Regions from separate parts of the Uliginosibacterium sediminicola genome, predicted to be linked through region 3. Evidence: predicted binding sites of a transcription regulator. Region 3 holds the regulator's gene; each other region holds the start of a gene.
The links. The regulator sigma-54, encoded in region 3, starts transcription at its own class of promoters, with help from an activator protein. The targets are predictions, from matches to a motif close to TGGCACGCTTNCTGCTNA.
Positions count from the first base shown of each region.

Region 1: a site for sigma-54 is predicted at 1,945-1,962, ahead of nifE (nitrogenase iron-molybdenum cofactor biosynthesis protein NifE). Genes of this name have one in related genera too.
Region 2: a site for sigma-54 is predicted at 3,246-3,263, ahead of glnA (type I glutamate--ammonia ligase). Genes of this name have one in related genera too.
Region 4: a site for sigma-54 is predicted at 1,840-1,857, ahead of ABDB84_RS15640 (CmpA/NrtA family ABC transporter substrate-binding protein). Genes of this name have one in related genera too.

Region 1 covers NZ_JBDIVE010000010.1:126,564-130,820, reverse strand. The annotation lists gene nifN (nitrogenase iron-molybdenum cofactor biosynthesis protein NifN) at 1-374, opposite strand, end outside; gene ABDB84_RS16625 (hypothetical protein) at 362-508, opposite strand; gene nifE (nitrogenase iron-molybdenum cofactor biosynthesis protein NifE) at 519-1,913, opposite strand; gene ABDB84_RS16615 (hypothetical protein) at 2,346-2,663, opposite strand; gene ABDB84_RS16610 (response regulator) at 3,002-3,427, shown strand; gene ABDB84_RS16605 (AAA family ATPase) at 3,450-4,257, shown strand, end outside.
Region 2 covers NZ_JBDIVE010000001.1:150,203-154,459, forward strand. The annotation lists gene glnL (nitrogen regulation protein NR(II)) at 1-963, opposite strand, end outside; gene ABDB84_RS00750 (DUF4124 domain-containing protein) at 1,070-1,555, opposite strand; gene glnA (type I glutamate--ammonia ligase) at 1,701-3,113, opposite strand; gene ABDB84_RS00760 (rhodanese-like domain-containing protein) at 3,484-3,936, shown strand; gene nadA (quinolinate synthase NadA) at 4,035-4,257, shown strand, end outside.
Region 3 covers NZ_JBDIVE010000001.1:433,312-437,568, reverse strand. The annotation lists gene recA (recombinase RecA) at 1-568, shown strand, start outside; gene recX (recombination regulator RecX) at 581-1,048, shown strand; gene lptB (LPS export ABC transporter ATP-binding protein) at 1,029-1,751, shown strand; gene ABDB84_RS02060 (RNA polymerase factor sigma-54) at 1,769-3,271, shown strand; gene hpf (ribosome hibernation-promoting factor, HPF/YfiA family) at 3,283-3,612, shown strand; gene ABDB84_RS02050 (PTS sugar transporter subunit IIA) at 3,819-4,257, shown strand, end outside.
Region 4 covers NZ_JBDIVE010000009.1:127,675-131,931, reverse strand. The annotation lists gene ntrB (nitrate ABC transporter permease) at 1-324, opposite strand, end outside; gene ABDB84_RS15640 (CmpA/NrtA family ABC transporter substrate-binding protein) at 444-1,694, opposite strand; gene ABDB84_RS15635 (ANTAR domain-containing response regulator) at 2,005-2,583, opposite strand; tRNA gene ABDB84_RS15630 (tRNA-Pro) at 2,785-2,861, opposite strand; gene ABDB84_RS15625 (polyprenyl synthetase family protein) at 2,899-3,891, opposite strand; gene rplU (50S ribosomal protein L21) at 4,155-4,257, shown strand, end outside.

The DNA.
Region 1 (4,257 bases), on a different contig from region 3:
GTCTCGCCATGCTTGCGATGGATGGTCTTGAGATAGCCGTCGACATCGTCACCCTTGGTTTCGGTGAGGCCGGTCGAAGCAATCGCGATGATCGCGGGATTGGCGCGCTTCTTGATGTTGAGCACAGCCTGCTCGATGTTCTCGTAGCCGCCGAGGATGGTGCTCACTTCGTTCATCGCCGTGGTCTGCAGCGGAATCGCTTCCTTGAAGTGACGCACCAGCAGCACCAGGCCGAACGAGGTACAGCCTTGCGAGCCGTGCATCATCGGCATGGTGTTGTCGAGCCCCATGAAGGCGTAACAGGCGCCGAGCGGCTGGCTCATCTTCAGCGGATTGACCGCGCAAGCCTTCTTCGGCTCGATCAGCTTTGCCATGTCGTCACCCCACTCGCTTCCGGCTGCGGCGTGCGCAGCTCGCGTTTGACTTCGATGACCACGCGCAGGAACAGGAAGCTCAGGCTGATGCCCACCAGCACACTGCCTGCAAGATGAGAGAACGGCATGTTCATGGCATCGTCCTCAGGCCGCCACGACTTCCCAGGGCGCGGGCTTGCGCACCTGTTCCCAGATCGGGTTGTAGAGCGCCTTGTCGATCTCGCGCACGAGGTCGACCATGCCCTCGTAACCGGCGTAGGCGTGGTGGCGTTCCTGGTTGATGTCCAGCCAGGGCATCTTGGCCTTGAGCGCGATGAACTGGCTGCGGCCGCCGGAGAGCATGATGTCGGCCTTGGCGTCCTTGAGCATCGCGTACATCTCGCGCGGCGTCATGTCGTCGATCATGTGGGCGTCTTGCCCCATCAATTCCTTGATCTTTTCTTTGTCTTCCTTGGTCGACTTCTTGACGCTGGTGCCGACGATTTCCAGCCCGGCTTCCTGCAGCGCCGCGACCACCGACCAGCTCTTCACGCCGCCGGTGATCAGCAGGACTTTCTTTCCTTCCAGGCGCGGGCGATAGGCGGCGATGCGATCAAAAGCGCGCTTCTCTTCGATGGCGATCAGCGCCTCGGTGCGGTCCTTGAGCTCGGCCGGCGCGCCGCGCTCGATGAGCAGGCGGGCAATTTCGCGCAGGGTCTCGCTCATGTCGCCAATGCCGTAGAACGAGCCCTCGAAGAAGGGAATGTCGTAGCGCTCTTCCATCTTGCGCGCGATGTTGATCATCGACTTGGAGCACACCATCATCGAAGCCTTGGCGCGATGCGAGTAAGCCACTTCCTTGTAACGTCCGTCACCCGAAATGCATGACAGGATGCGGATGCCCAGCGCGTCGAGCAAGGGCTTGATCTGCCACAGCTCGCCGGAGAGGTTGTACTCGCCGATGATGTTGATGTCGTAGGGCGTGGTGTATTCGGGCTCGGCGGTGCCGATGACGTAATCGAGCAGCGCTTCGGCGCCCAGCTTGTTGCCGAGGTTCTTGGGGCCGACGAAGCCGGGGGAGTTCACCGGAATCACCGGCGTGCCGAACTTCTCGGTCGCCTTCTTGCAGACCGCCTCGATGTCGTCACCGATCAGCGCCGTGACGCAGGTCTGATAAACGAAAACAGCCGGCGGGTTGTACTTCTCGACGATTTCCTTGACCGACTTGAACAGACGCTTCTCGCCACCGTAGATGACATCCAGTTCATTGATGTCAGTCGTGAAACCGGTGCGGTAGAGCTGCGAGCCGGACGAGGTGGAATTGCGGTTGTCCCAGGAATTACCCTCGCAGGCAATCGGGCCATGCACGAGGTGGGCGACATCGACGATGGGCTGCAGCGCAACCTTGGCGCCATCAAACGCACAACCACCCGCAGCCGCGCCCGGCGAGAGCTGCTTGGTGCAGCCCTTCTTCTTTTCCTTGGCGCTTTTGTTCTGGTTGTGCTCGCAGGCGGGCTCTTCGAACACATCCTGAATCTTGGCGGAAACTCGAGCATCCATGGCACACCTCTCTGTCGGCTGACATCACCCCTCAGCAGGATTGATGCCAAGCTAAATTTATTATTTCAATCAATCACCTGCAAAATTCGCGTCGATCCGTGCGCATTCGCATGGCGTCTTTGTGACAAGGCTTTGTCGGGTTTGGCCGGCAACTGAAGCGCTGCCGTTTGGATTCGCCGCGCAGCGCGAAGACGACGCGAGACACATCCGGCACAGCGCCGATTTCCGTCGCAATGGGCGCGAGGCGCGAAGACCTTGCCAAGCACAGCCGATTCCGGCCGGATTCGCCGCGAGGCGCGAAGACGACGCGAGACAGTGCACCACGACTGCCGATTTCCGTCGCAATGGGTGCGAGGCGCGAAGACCTTGCTCTGACAGTGCAATTGCACGGCAAGCAAGGTCGACAAAGCATCGCGCCCATTTCGACGAAAATCACTCGACGCCTTCCATCTTGGCGCGGTGGAACATGACTTCTTGCAAACGCCGATTGATCGCCACCGGCGAGAGATCAAGCTCGCGCTTGGCTTCGCTCATCGCGTCGTTAACCATGTGCGCCTCTTCGAGCGTGAATACCAGACGCCCTGCGACGTGTGTGGCACCCGGCACGGCGCGGGCAATGGCCTGACGATTCGGATGCTCGTCGAGCGAGACCAGCTCGCTGGCTTCGGGGCGGCCGTCCAGACAGACTTTGCCGTCGATGACCTCGATCCTGCGGCCGTCACTGGTGGTCCTGATGAAAGTCGTACTCATCTCGTGCTCCTGACAGGGTTGGTGTGGGGCACGTAGCAGATCCCGTGCCGTGCGCTGCCAAGTGGCGTCACGGCGGGCAATTTGCGCGTCATGTCGGGATGCAGCGCGCACCACGATGCGCTGCACTGCGACAAAACAGACATGGCACACGACAAATGCGACGCGATCGCGCGCGCCGTACCACGCAAATCCGCGCAAAGCCCGATGAATCGGCCTTGTCCGGCATGGGAACGGAGCTTGCTCAAGCTGTTTGAGCCCGGAGGTTTCCGCAGCAAGACGGACACGGAGCGCGAACGTCGAACAAGTACGTGCCTTGCAACAGAGAGAAGGGACTGATCATGCAAATCGGTGTGGATAGCCAGCGCGCGGTCGAGAACAAGCGCGTCTTCGTGGTGGACAATGATGATGTGGTCAGTACCGCGCTGCAGTTCATGCTCGCGGACGAGATGGAAACGCATGTGCTGATGAGCGCTGGCGAAGCGCTGGCCAAGGCCGCCGGCACGCCGCCGGAGCTGATCCTGCTCGGCCTCAGCGTGATCGAAGCCGAGGGTGCAGCGGTCGTCACGCAGTTCAAGAACAGCATTGCCGATGTGCGCATCCTGATCGTCTGCTTTGATGCCGACGAGCCCCTGGTCAAGGAAGCGCTGTCGCTCGGCGCCGCCAGTACCCTGCTGCGCCCGCTCAAGCTGGAGAACGTGCGCCGCAAGGTCGATGCGCAGATCGGCCGCCGCGCAGCCCTCGAAATCCCGGTGGTCGTGCGCTGAGCGCGGAACGGGAAGCGCGGCCATGAAACTCACCATCGAACGCCCCTATGCCGAATCGCTGATCGGCGCTTTTACCGAGCTGAGCCCGGTGGGCGAGCAGCTGCTGTTTTCCGACAAGGTGGAAATCCACCTGCAGCAGCTCTCCGGCGCGGCGCTGGATTTTCTCGGCAAGCTCTACGCCGACGCCGGCCCGGCGATGCAGGAGCGCGCTGCGCACCTGGCCACCCTACGCCAGGCACTCGATGCTGAAGGCCCGCGCTTCGGTGCCGATCAGCTCGAAAGCGTGGTGCCGGCGATTGCCCGTTACCTGGCGACAAACGCCATCCGTGGCTGGCTGTTCACCGCCGACATGACTACGCGGCCCCTGCCCTACGTGGTGACGCGTCTGGACTACACGCCGCCCGCCAATGACGAGACCGGCAAGGTCTTCATCGAGCTCAAGGGCAATGCCAAGGGCACGCTGACCACGCGGGTGATGCGCATTTACGCCAGCGACGCGGCGGGCAAGACGGTCGGCGAGATCTTCGCCGCCAAAGGCTACCTGAAGGAAACGCCGGAACTCATCGCCCAGTACGACCGCACCATCGAGCGCTATTTCGACTGGCGCGCGCGCTATGGCGAGCAGTTCTCGGGCAGCGGCACCGGCTTCTACTCGGGCGATCCCAACGCGACCCATCACGATAATGACTGGACGCGCAAGGATGTGATCGTGCTCTCGGCCAGCGGCGGCAGCGCCCGCCTGGTCAATGATGAAAGCATCCTTACCAGCCGCACGCTGACCCTTGATGCGCCCGGCGACATCCTTGGCCCCTATCTGCGCAAGGCGGCCA
Region 2 (4,257 bases), 280 kb from region 3:
ACCGGAGCCACCCTCACGCCCCGAGACCAGCGGGTAGAAGATCTTGTCACGAATCTCGTCCGGAATACCCGGGCCGTTGTCGATCACCTGCAATTCCAATGCCAACTTGTGGCGGCGCTTGGCCAGCGTGACCTGCCGCGCCGCGCGCGTGCGCAACACGATCTCGCCTTCGCCATCCATGGCCTGGGCGGCGTTGCGGGCGATGTTGAGCACAGCCTGGATCAGCTGCTCGCGGTCCGCCGTCACCTGCGGCAGGCTGACATCATAATCGCGCCGCATACTGACCGAAGGAAATTCGGCCTGCACCAGGCGCAACACACGTTCGAGCACATCGTGAATATTGAGCACGATGGGCCGCATCATGCGATGCGAATTGAGCAGGCGGTTCATCAAATCCTGCAGGCGATCAGCCTCTGCAATGATCACCTGGGTGTACTCGCGCCACTGCGGATCATCGAGTTCGCGCTCCAGCAATTGCGCCGAACCACGGATGCCGCCGAGCGGATTCTTGATCTCATGGGCGAGATTGCGGATCAGCTCGCGATTGGCCTGTTGCTGCTCGATCAGCCGCTCTTCACGCGCCACGCGCAGCTGCGCATCAATCGGCCGGAATTCCAGCAGCAAGCGCGCCGGCGACAGATCGACCGGAGTCACCGTGCAATCGAGATGCAATGAGGTGCGATGCACGCGGCGGATCACCACGTTCTGACCGGTATAGCTCCAGTTGTGGGCCAGTGCGCTATCCAGCGCCGCCTTCAAACCCGTGGTATCGCCAAGCAAGGGCAGCAAGGCACGACCCAGCGCTTGCCGGTTACCGACGGCAAACAGATTCTCGGCGGCTGCATTGATGTAGCAGACCGTCAAGGAGTTATCCACCATGATGATGGCGGAGGACAGCAGTTCCAGACCCTGGGTCTTCTCGGAAAAGTGCTGTGAAGGCAGTGGTGCGCTAGGAGGGCTCATATTCCCTGTTGCAGAGCAAGAATTACGCCATCGCGCACCCGAGTGGCGCAAACCTCAGGGCGCGGGCACGCATCAGACGAATCAGAGCACAATCGCGGTGCCCGCATCAGCGGGTATTCCCCAGTTCGGCCTTGAGTTTGTTGATATTGGTCTCGTGCTGCAGCAGCTCTTCACGCAAAGCATTCTGGCGCGCCTGGTATTTGGGCGTCGTACGTTCCTGCGGCGCAGCCTGTTCTATCTCTCGCTGATTCTTGCGCGCCTCGTCCAGCAGGCGCTGCTCAGTGGCCAGCTCCTGCTCGAGTATGCGGCGCCGGTTGCTGTCGCGATCGCGCTGCTGCGCGCCATCCACTCGCGGGAAATCCGCTGGCGAAGAGCCTCCGCCACTTGCTGCGCGCTTGGGTGAGGACAGTGTGGGCGCGCTACCGCCAGAAGGCAGATCGCGCGACAGCAGACTGCAGCCTTTCTGGCCGCGCGGTTTGTCATTCGTATAGGTCACACGGCCCGCCTCGTCGACACACTTATACACGTCGGCGCAGGCCAGACCAGGCAGCAAGGCAAACAGCAAAACAAGCTGGAGACACAGGGATTTCATGGCAAGCGGAGGAATGGGGGCGCAGCCGAGTGTAGGGTGATGCGCGAAAAAAGCAAGCCAAGACCCGCTCTGCGGCAGCCATGAAAAAAGGACGGGTCACCCCGTCCTTTTTTGTCTTGAACCAGCGCCCCGAGGGGCGCGCAGATCAAACCGAGTAGTACATCTCGAATTCGACCGGCGTGGTGGTCATGCGCAGACGATTCACGTCTTCCATCTTCAGATCGATGTAGGACGAGATGAAGTCTTCGCTGAACACACCGCCAACGGTCAGGAAGGCGTGATCCTTCTTCAGGTTGTCCAGCGCTTCTTCCAGGCTGGCGCAAACGGTCGGGATCAGTGCATCTTCTTCCGGCGGCAGGTCGTACAGGTTCTTGTCAGCCGGATCGCCCGGGTGAATCTTGTTCGCCACGCCATCCAGACCGGCCATCATCAGTGCAGCAAAGCACAGATAGGGGTTTGCACCCGGATCCGGGAAGCGGGTTTCGATACGGCGCGCCTTGTCGCTATGCACGAACGGAATACGGATCGAAGCCGAACGATTCTTGGCCGAGTAAGCCAGCTTGACCGGCGCTTCGTAGTGCGGCACGAGGCGCTTGTACGAGTTGGTCAGCGGGTTGGTGATGGCATTCAGCGCCTTGGCGTGCTTAATGATGCCGCCGATGTAGTACAGCGCGAACTCGGACAGGCCGGCATAGCCATTGCCTGCGAACAGGTTCTTGCCATCCTTCCAGATCGACTGGTGAACGTGCATACCGGAACCGTTGTCGCCAACGATGGGCTTGGGCATGAAGGTCGCGGTCTTGCCGTACTGGTGTGCAACGTTGTGCACGATGTACTTAAGCAGCTGGGTTTGGTCAGCGCGGCGCACCAGGGTGTTGAACTTGGTGCCGATTTCGTTCTGACCGGCCGTTGCCACTTCGTGGTGATGCACTTCAACCGGCACGCCAGCGGCTTCGAGCAGCAGCACCATTTGCGCGCGCATGTCGTTGAAGGAATCAACCGGGGGAACCGGGAAGTAACCACCCTTCACCGACGGCCGGTGACCGGTGTTGCCGCCTTCGAACTTCTCGTTCGAGGCCCAGGCACCTTCTTCAGCGTGGATCTTGACGTAGGAGCCGGACATATCGGTCTTCCACTCGACTGCGTCGAAGATGAAGAATTCGGGTTCCGGACCGAAGAAAGCGGTGTCACCAATACCGGAGGACTTCAGGTAAGCCTCGGCGCGGTTGGCGATGGAGCGCGGGTCACGGTCGTAACCCTTGCCGTCGGACGGCTCAACGACGTCACAGGTGAGCACCAGCGTGGTTTCATCGAAGAACGGGTCGATGAAGGCGGTGCTCGGGTCCGGCATCAGCTGCATGTCGGAGGCCTGAATACCCTTCCAGCCAGCGATGGACGAACCATCGAATGCATGCCCTTCAGTGAACTTGTCTTCAGAGAACGCGCTGATGGGCACGCCAACGTGCTGTTCCTTGCCGCGAGTATCGGTGAAGCGGAAATCAACAAACTTGACGTCGTTTTCCTTGATCAGCTTGAGCACGTCTTGAGAGGTCGTCATATACACTCCAAAAAAGAGAATTGAACCAGTTAAGCGGTGAAAACCTGTTTGCCTGTCAGCTTCCGCGCACTGCCGATGCGAAAGCACACCAGAGACAAGAGTCCTTGCTGGTAGCGGGTAATCGGAAAACTGGAAGCATTTAACATGCCACGGGTTCGATTACGCCTTGCTTACAGATCGAGGCGCATTGTGCCACAGACCATGCCCTATCAAAGGGCATCCCGCGCGACATAAGGCCGCACAAAACAGGCGCACCGACACTTTTTGACGCACCAATTCGGAGCATTGCACCGCAGCGGCGCGGCGATTGTCGCCCGCAAGCTGACAGCGCATACTCTCGCCTGCTAGCCAACACCTATCCAGACTCAAGATGAAAGAGATCAGCGACATCCTCAAACTGGCCCACGACCGCGCCAGCCAGCTCAAACTGCCGTATCAGGGCGCCCTCACGCCCAGCGAGGCACATGCCCTGGTGACGCAGAATGCGCAAGCGCGCATCATCGACGTCCGCACCCGTGCCGAGCTGGACTGGGTCGGCCGGATTCCGGGCGCGCTGGAGATCGAGTGGAATTCCTGGCCGGGCAGCCAGCCCAATCCGCTGTTCCTCGAGCAGCTGCGCAAGCAGCACGCCAGCGACGCGCCGGCGCTGTTCATCTGCCGCAGCGGTGCGCGCTCGCACGCTGCCGCCTCGGCCGCGCACGAGGCCGGCTTTGCAGCCTGCTACAACATCCTCGAAGGCTTCGAGGGTGACAAGGACGTCAACGCCCATCGCGGCAATATCGGTGGCTGGCGTCACGCCGGCTTGCCCTGGACCCAGTCCTGAACCGAGGACGCACCCAGCGCCCATCCCAGACACGGGCGGCTGATGGATAATCGCCGCCAACGCGTGCGTGCAGCACGCCCCACGTAGCAGAGCTCAACATGCAAACCGCCACTATTTCCTTTGACCGCTTCAACCAGCTTCAGGATGCCGATGCGCACGAACGCATCCGCGCCGCCAAGGCCGCGCTGGGCAAACGCGTCACCCTGCTGGTGCACCACTACCAGCGCGCCGACGTCTACCAGCATCATGACCTGACCGGCGATTCGCTCAAGCTCTCGCGCCTGGCCTCCGAGTCAGACGCCGAATTCATCGTCTTCTGCG
Region 3 (4,257 bases):
GACGCCGCGCGCCGAAATCGAGGGCGAGATGGGCGACCAGCTGCCCGGTTTGCAAGCGCGCCTGATGTCGCAAGCGCTGCGCAAGCTGACCGCCAACATCAAGCGCACCAACACTCTGGTCATCTTCATCAACCAGATCCGCATGAAGATCGGCGTGATGTTTGGCAGCCCGGAAACCACCACCGGCGGTAATGCGCTGAAGTTCTACGCCTCGGTGCGTCTGGATATCCGCCGTACCGGCACGATCAAGAAGGGCGACGAAGTCGTCGGTTCGGAAACCAAGGTCAAGGTGGTCAAGAACAAGGTTTCGCCGCCGTTCAAGGAAGCGCATTTCGACATCCTCTACGGCGAAGGCATCTCGCGCGAAGGCGAAATCGTCGACATGGGCGTCGAGCACAAATTCGTCGACAAGTCCGGCGCCTGGTACGCCTACAACGGCGAGAAGATCGGCCAGGGCAAGGACAACGCCCGCGAATTCCTGCGCGAACACCCCGAGGTGGCCCGCGAGATCGAGAACAAGATCCGCGAAGCCGTTGGTGTGGCCGCCATGCAGGTCAAGGGCGAGTAAAAGTTTTGCGCAGTGAAGAAGCCCGCCGCCCAATCGCTCAAATCGACAGCCTTGCGTCTGCTGGCCACGCGCGAGCATTCGCGCCTGGAACTCAGACGCAAGCTGGAGGCCCGAGCCAGTGAGGGCGACGATGTCGACGCCGTGCTTGAACGCATGTCCGAGACCGGGCTTCAGTCGGATCAGCGCTTTGCCGAAAGCTATGTACGGAGCAAGGCGGCGCGTCTGGGCGCTGCACGCATCCGCCGCGAGCTTGAGGAGCGTGGCGTTGCCGGCGAGCAGGTGCGCGCCGCGCTCGATGAAGTGCTCGAGCACGATGAGCTCAGCCGTGCGCGTGGCGTCTGGCAGAAAAAGTTCGGGCAGGTGCCCGGCGATGCAAAGGAGTGGGCCAGACAAGCCCGCTTCCTGCAATCGCGTGGTTTTTCCGCGGACATTGTCCGCACGTTGTTGAGAGATCCTGTTGATGAGTCTGCTGAGGGTTGAGAGCGTACGCAAACGGTACAAATCGCGTACCGTGGTGAAGGACGTGTCCTTCCAGGTCGGCAGCGGCGAGGTGGTAGGCTTGCTGGGTCCCAATGGTGCGGGCAAGACGACTTGCTTCTACACCATCGTCGGCCTGGTCAAGGCCGACGGCGGCCATATCTATCTGGACGCCACCGAAATCACCCATCTGCCCATGCACCGCCGTGCACAGATGGGTTTGTCTTATTTGCCGCAGGAAAACTCGGTTTTCCGCAAGCTCACCGTGGCCGAGAACATCCTCGCCGTGCTGGAGCTGCAAAAGCTCTCGCGCAAGGAGCAGGAGGCGCGCCTCGATTCCCTGCTGCACGAGCTGAACATCGGCCATCTGAAGAACGCCGACTCCATCGCATTGTCCGGCGGCGAGCGGCGGCGGGTGGAGATCGCCCGTGCGCTGGCCTCGCAACCCAAACTGATTCTCCTCGACGAACCCTTTGCCGGCGTGGACCCGATTGCCGTGATCGACATCCAGAAGATCATCGGTTTTCTCAAGGCGCGTGGCATCGGTGTGCTGATTACCGACCACAATGTGCGTGAGACATTGGGGATCTGTGACCACGCCTGGATCATCAATGCCGGCGAGGTGCTGGCCGGTGGCCGGCCGCAGGAAATTGTGCAAAATAACCAGGTGCGCCAGATTTATCTCGGCGAACATTTCCGACTGTAGTTGTTGATACGCACCCGATGAAGCCCTCACTCCAGCTCCGCCTTTCCCAGCAACTCGCGCTGACGCCGCAGCTTCAGCAATCGATCAAGCTGTTGCAGCTCTCCACGCTGGAACTCAATGTCGAGATCGAGCGCATGCTGCTCGAAAACCCCTTGCTTGAACGCGAAGGTGCGGATGAGGAAGGCGGGGACGCGCCGGCGGTGCTCGAAATGCCGACCGCCGAAGCCGTTGCGGCGGCCTTCGAGACCAGCGAGCATCTGGCCAATGGCGATCAGGATTTCGAGCCGGCGACCACGGTCGAAATGCCCGACACCATCACCGAAGCCTATGATTCGGTCTCGGATGACGACATCGGCGAAGCCGCCGAGTGGCGTTCGGAAGCGAGTGGTACGCGCAACAACGATGGTGACGACGACTCCGACTTCCAGGAATTCCAGGCTGCGACCACCTCGCTGCGCGACCATCTGGAAGGCCAGCTTGCGCTGATGCCCCTGCCGGATCGCGACCGCGCCCTGGTCCGCCTGATCATCGAGGCGCTCGAAGAAGACGGCATGCTTCTGCAAGGGCTGGAAGAGCTGCTGCCGCTGATTCCCGAAGAGTGGGAAGTCGAGCTCGAAGAACTGGTCACCGCCTTGCGCCACGTCCAGCACTTCGACCCGGTCGGCATCGGCGCGCGCAGCTTGCAGGAGTGCCTGGCGCTGCAGCTCAAGGCGCGCGAAAAGACGCCGACCCGCGAGTTGGCCATCGACATCGTTGAACAATGTCTTGAACTGCTGGGTGCGCGCGATTTCGTCAAGATCCGCCGCCGCCTGTCCTGTGACGACGACCAGCTGCGTGCCGCGCACGAACTCATCTGTAGCCTCAACCCGCATCCGGGCGCGGCCTTCGCGCCGCTGGACGCGCGCTATATCGTGCCGGATGTGATCGTGCGCAAATTCCGTGGCGCCTGGACCGCTAATCTGAACCCCGAAGCGATGCCGAGGCTCAGGATTCATCGGGTCTATGCCGATATTCTTCAACAGAACCGCGGCATCAACGGATCGCTGTCGACGCAGCTGCAAGAAGCGAAATGGATGATCAAAAACGTTCAGCAACGATTTGACACGATATTGCGCGTGTCACAAGCTATCGTGGAGAGACAAAGGCAATTCTTCGATCACGGCGAGGTCGCCATGCGCCCCTTGACCTTGCGCGAGATTGCCGAAGAGCTGGAACTGCATGAATCGACGGTGTCACGCGTGACGACGCAGAAGTACCTGGCGTCAACGCGCGGGATTTTTGAATTGAAGTATTTTTTCGGCAGTCATGTGTCTACCGACACGGGTGGTGCCTGCTCCGCCACGGCGATTCGCGCGCTGATTCGTCAGATGGTGGCAGGTGAGGACAGCAAAAAACCGCTGTCTGACGCCAAGATTGCTGAAATGTTGGGCCAGCAGGGCATTGTGGTGGCTCGCAGAACGATTGCGAAATACCGTGAGTCGCTCAATATCCCGCCGGTCAGTCAGCGCAAGTCGATCTGAAGGAGCACTTCATGAATCTCAATATCACCGGCCATCATCTCGAATTGACCGAGTCCATTCGCGATTACGTCACAGCCAAGCTGGACAAGGTGATTCGCCACTTTGAGCATGTCACGGCCACCCACGTGATCCTCTCTGTGGACAAGCTCAGGCAGAAAGCGGAAGTGACGGTGCATGTACGTGGCCGCACGATCTTCGTTGAAAGCGTTGACGAAGACCTCTACGCCGCCATCGACAGTGTGACCGACAAGCTTGACCGGCAAGTCGTCAAGCACAAGGAAAAGACCTCCGATCATGGCCGTGAGGCCGTCAAGTACCATCAGCCCGCTGTAGAGAGCTGATTCCCGCGCCCCTCCGCCGCGCGCGGAGGGGCTGCAAACTTTTCCGCGCAGCGGGAAAGATATTCTCGACCAGCCGAAAATCCCAGGCATATAATCTGCGCGTCAAAGCGGCGTCATGCGGGCTTAACAATCGCTCCCAAGGCATGGCGTATCGGGTTTGATCACACTTCGTATTTTTGCGCAGCGCACGTGGCCGACCTCGCCCCATGAATCTGATTTCCAAGATCCTGATCCCGGACAGTGTTGTGCTCGACAGTCCGGTGTCTGACAAAGCCGCTGTGTTCACAGCCGCTGCCCGGATGTTTGAAACGCGCGCCGGCATCGCCGCCAAGCGCGTTGGTGATGCGCTCTTGCAGCGCGAAAAGCTCTGTTCCACTGGCCTCGGCCAGGGTGTTGCGATTCCTCATGGCCGCATCAAGGGACTCAAGGAGCCTCTGGGCGCCTTCGTGCGCATGGCCCAGCCGATTCCCTTTGACGCGCCCGACGGCAAGCCGGTCGGCCTGATCTTCGTCATGCTGGTGCCCGAGCAGGCCAACGAAAGTCATTTGCAGCTGCTCTCCGAACTGGCCACCATGTTCAGCGACCGCGATTTCCGCGAAGCGCTGGCAAGCGCGCCCGATGCAGCCGCACTCCACCAACTCTTTG
Region 4 (4,257 bases), on a different contig from region 3:
CTTGAGCGAGGACAGGATGTTCCAGCCAATGCCCTGATCGTTGGGGCCATTCACGTAGAAGGGATCAGAAAAGAGTTCAACTGCTGCATGCCAGGTCAGCAAGGGGCTGGGAATGCCGCTGGACTTCATGGCCACCAGGGCCCACAAACCGATCAGCAAACCCAGGCCGATCAGCGGTGGCAATACGCGGCGCAACACATTGAGCAGGCGCGCATTCTTGGCGGGCGGCACAGATGCGGCCGGAGTCGCTGCGGCAGGCGCGGCAGCGGAAGTAGATTGTTCTGTCATAGGGGAAAAGTCAGACATGGTTATGCTGGTCGTCATGATCGGATCGCTCCTGCAGGTCGCTTAGCGTTCAGGCACGAGGAGCCGGCACCCGCAGGCACCCGCCACTCAGACATGCGCCACGCAGCGAGCATCAGCCCGCCGCGTGGTGCGACGGATCAAGCCTTGATCTTGAAGCTGGCGGCGTACTTCTTCGGGTCCTTGCCGTCCCACACCGTGCCATCGATCAGCTTGGAGGTCCGGAAATCAGACTTCGGCACCGGCGCCTTGACGATGGCCGCCGCCTGCTTGTAGAGCGCGGTCTGGTTGATCTGCTTGGCCACACCCAAATAGTCCGGGTCTTCCTTGAGCAGGCCCCAGCGCTTGTGCTGTGTGAGGAACCACATGCCGTCGGAAAGGTAGGGGTAATTGACTGCGCCGTCGTTGTAGAACTTCATGTAGTTCTTCTCCGACCAGCTCTTGCCCAGACCGTTTTCGTACTGACCGATCATTCGGCTGCGAATGACATCCGCATCGGTATTGATATAAGACTTCGCACACACGACGTCTGCCGTCGCGCTGCGATTTGCCGCGCTGGCATCAATCCACATCGAGGCTTCGAGAATGGCGCACATCATGGCACGCGCCGTATTCGGATACTTCTTGACGAATTCTGCCGTGCAACCGAGCACCTTTTCGGGGTGATCGGTCCAGATGTCTTGCGTGGTCACAGACGTGAAGCCGACCTTGTCGATGATGGCCCGCTGCCCCCAGGGCTCGCCCACACAGAAACCGTCCATGTTGCCGACGCGCATATTGGCCACCATCTGCGGCGGCGGCACAACGATATTCTTTACATCGCGGAAGGGATCAATGCCATACGTCGCCAGCCAGTAGTAGAGCCACATGGCATGCGTGCCGGTCGGGAAGGTCTGCGCAAAAGTGTATTCCTTGTCTTTTTTCGCAACCACCTTCGCGAGTGCGGCGCCATCAACTGCGCCCTTTTCTTTCAAGGCGTTGGATAGCGTAATGGCTTGTCCGTTGTTGTTCAGCGACATGAGCACAGCCATGTCTTTCTTCGGACCGCCAATACCCAGATGAACACCATAGATGAGACCGTAAAGCACGTGCGAAGCATGCAACTCGCCATTGACCAGTTTGTCACGCACGGCGGCCCAAGAAGCTTCCTTGCTAGGGATGATCTTGATGCCGTACTTCTTGTCGAAGCCCTTGACGGCCGCCATCACCACCGACGAACAATCCGTCAGCGGAATGAAGCCAATGGTTACTTCTTCAAGCTCCGGCTTGTCGGACCCAGCTGCCCACACACTCCCTGCGGGCAAGCTACCAGCCGCCGCCACTACACCGCTCATCGCTGCTCCTCGCTTGAGAAAATCGCGCCGTCCTGCTGCTTCAAACTTCTCGGTCATTTTAATCTCCGTCGGTGACTCAGAAACTATCGTTCCAAGCGGACAACAAAAAAGGCGTCACGACATGGGAGAGACATTTCAGTCTCCCGATGTCGGACGCCTTTGTCCGCGACGGGCCGCCTTTGGCCCGCACTTGCAGAACAATTAAGCACGCTACGTGCCACCAAACAACAGACTATTTCACATCAAGCACTTAAGCCCGAAAAAGGGATCTCACGTCAATGCTGCGCAAGGTCTCCGGAGCACAATCCGGGGGCACTGCTGCAGTGCCTCGCACCAAAAACGATTTCAGCGTGCGGTCAAACCGTCTTCAACCGAGCAAGAGTTTGGCACTGGCGAGGATCTCCTCTGCCACATCGACTAGGCGCCGGCCACGCTCCATCGCCAGTTTGCGCAGTGCGTGATAAGCCTCGTCTTCCCCCATGCCGCGCGCCTTCATCAGCACGCCCTTGGCACGGTCGATCACCACCCGCTCACTCAGCTTGCGCTGCGCGTCGTCACGCTCGCGACGCAGGGCCATGTATTCGTCAAAGCGCACCGTCGCCACCTTGAGCAAGGCTTCGAGACGCGCCGGCGACAAGCCATCGACGACATAGGACGAGACGCCCGCACGCATCGCCTGACGGATCGCATCGTCACCGCTATCTTCGGAGAACATCAGCACCGGACGCGGAAAGTCCTGGTTCATCACCGCCAGATTTTCCAGCGTGTCGCGACTGGGGGAGTCGGTATTGATCAGCACGACATCGGGCAGGATTTCCTTGATCCGGTCATTGAGCTTGAACGCATCGGAAAGCACCGCCGCCACCATGTGCCCCGAACGCGTCAGGCCCTCACAGATCTCAAGCGCGCGCTCCTGGATTTCATCGATGACCAGCACCTTGAGCATGCATGACCCCTGGGAAGATGAGACAAAACAAGCAGTCAGAACCAATACAGCAAGACACGCGCCACACCGCACGGACGAGTACTGTACAGGGATGCAAGAACTTCAGGACTTGTGCTGAAGAACACGAAACAGAAATTAAAACTACTCGCGTCCGGACCAGACACGAAAAAGGCCACGCGAACGTGGCCTTTTCTTTGAAACTGGTCGGGGTGAGAGGATTCGAACCTCCGGCCTCTACGTCCCGAACGTAGCGCTCTACCAGGCTAAGCTACACCCCGAAATCTACACAGACTAAAACAGCGTACTCATTAATTCTCAGTACTCTCGTGCAACTGCGAAGTCACACAACTTGTTTAGTGCGTCTGCGAAAGCGGAGCATTCTAACACAGAAATTGCGTTGCGCGCAGCTTCTGCTTCACGTTTTGCGTAATCTCTCGTGACAGCCAAGGCATCGGTCGCGCGGATCGCGTCCATCACCTCGGCAAAAGACTCGCGCCCCGTCTCCTCAATCGCACGACGCACTGCGGCAGCCTGCTCAGGCGTGCCATGCTGCATGGCATGGATCAGCGGCAGCGTCGGCTTGCCCTCCGCCAGATCGTCACCCAGATGCTTGCCCGTGGTCTCTTCATCGCCGGAATAATCGAGCACATCATCGATCAGCTGGAATGCAGTGCCGATATGCCGGCCAAACAAGGCCATACGATCCTGCCCCGCTTCGTCGAGCCCGCCCAGAATCCCGCCCAGACGTGCAGCGGCTTCGAACAACATCGCCGTTTTGTAGTGAATGACGCGCAGATACTCTTCGACCGTCGCATCCGCATTGCGCACATTAAGCAGCTGCAAGACTTCGCCCTCGGCGATCACATTAGTCGCATCGGCCAGTACGCTCATCACGCGCATATCTTGCACGCCAACCATCATCTGGAATGCACGCGAGTAAAGGAAGTCGCCTACCAGCACCGAGGCGGCATTGCCAAACAGCGCATTGGCGGTCGAGCGGCCACGACGCAGCGAAGACTCATCGACCACATCATCATGCAGCAAGGTGGCGGTATGGATGAACTCCACCACGGCCGCCAGCTCATGATGACGCACCTCCCCCGGCTTGTCGCCATACCCCAGCGCGCGCGCAACCAACACGACCAGTACCGGACGCAAGCGCTTGCCGCCCGCCCCGATGATGTATTCCGCAACCTGCCGCACCAGCACAACATCCGAGTGCAAGCGCTGACGGATCACACCATTGACTGCATCAAGATCGGCAGCAATCGGTGCGTACAACTGTTCAAGCGAGACAAGGGAGGACAAGGCAGGCGCATGCATGAGGTGGCAAGACGCGGGATGTTATGTGGCCAAGGCAAACCACGTCAAGTCCGCCATAGATCGGGGGCTTGACTTCGGGCTTTGCGCAACACATAATTTCGGGTTCTGCGATCCTTGACTTGGTGCATTGCGCCTGGAACCGGGAAAACAGCTGTGCAGTCAGTGTTTCGCAAACTGCGTCAATTCAAGGACGCGGCGCGGCTCGCCGGCGCAATAAACGAGCAATTCCAAACGAAGTGGAGTCCAACATGTATGCGGTCATAAAAACTGGTGGCAAGCAGTATCGCGTTGCTGCCGGCGAAAAGATTAAAGTAGAACAGATACCGGCAGACGTTGGCGCTGAAGTTACCC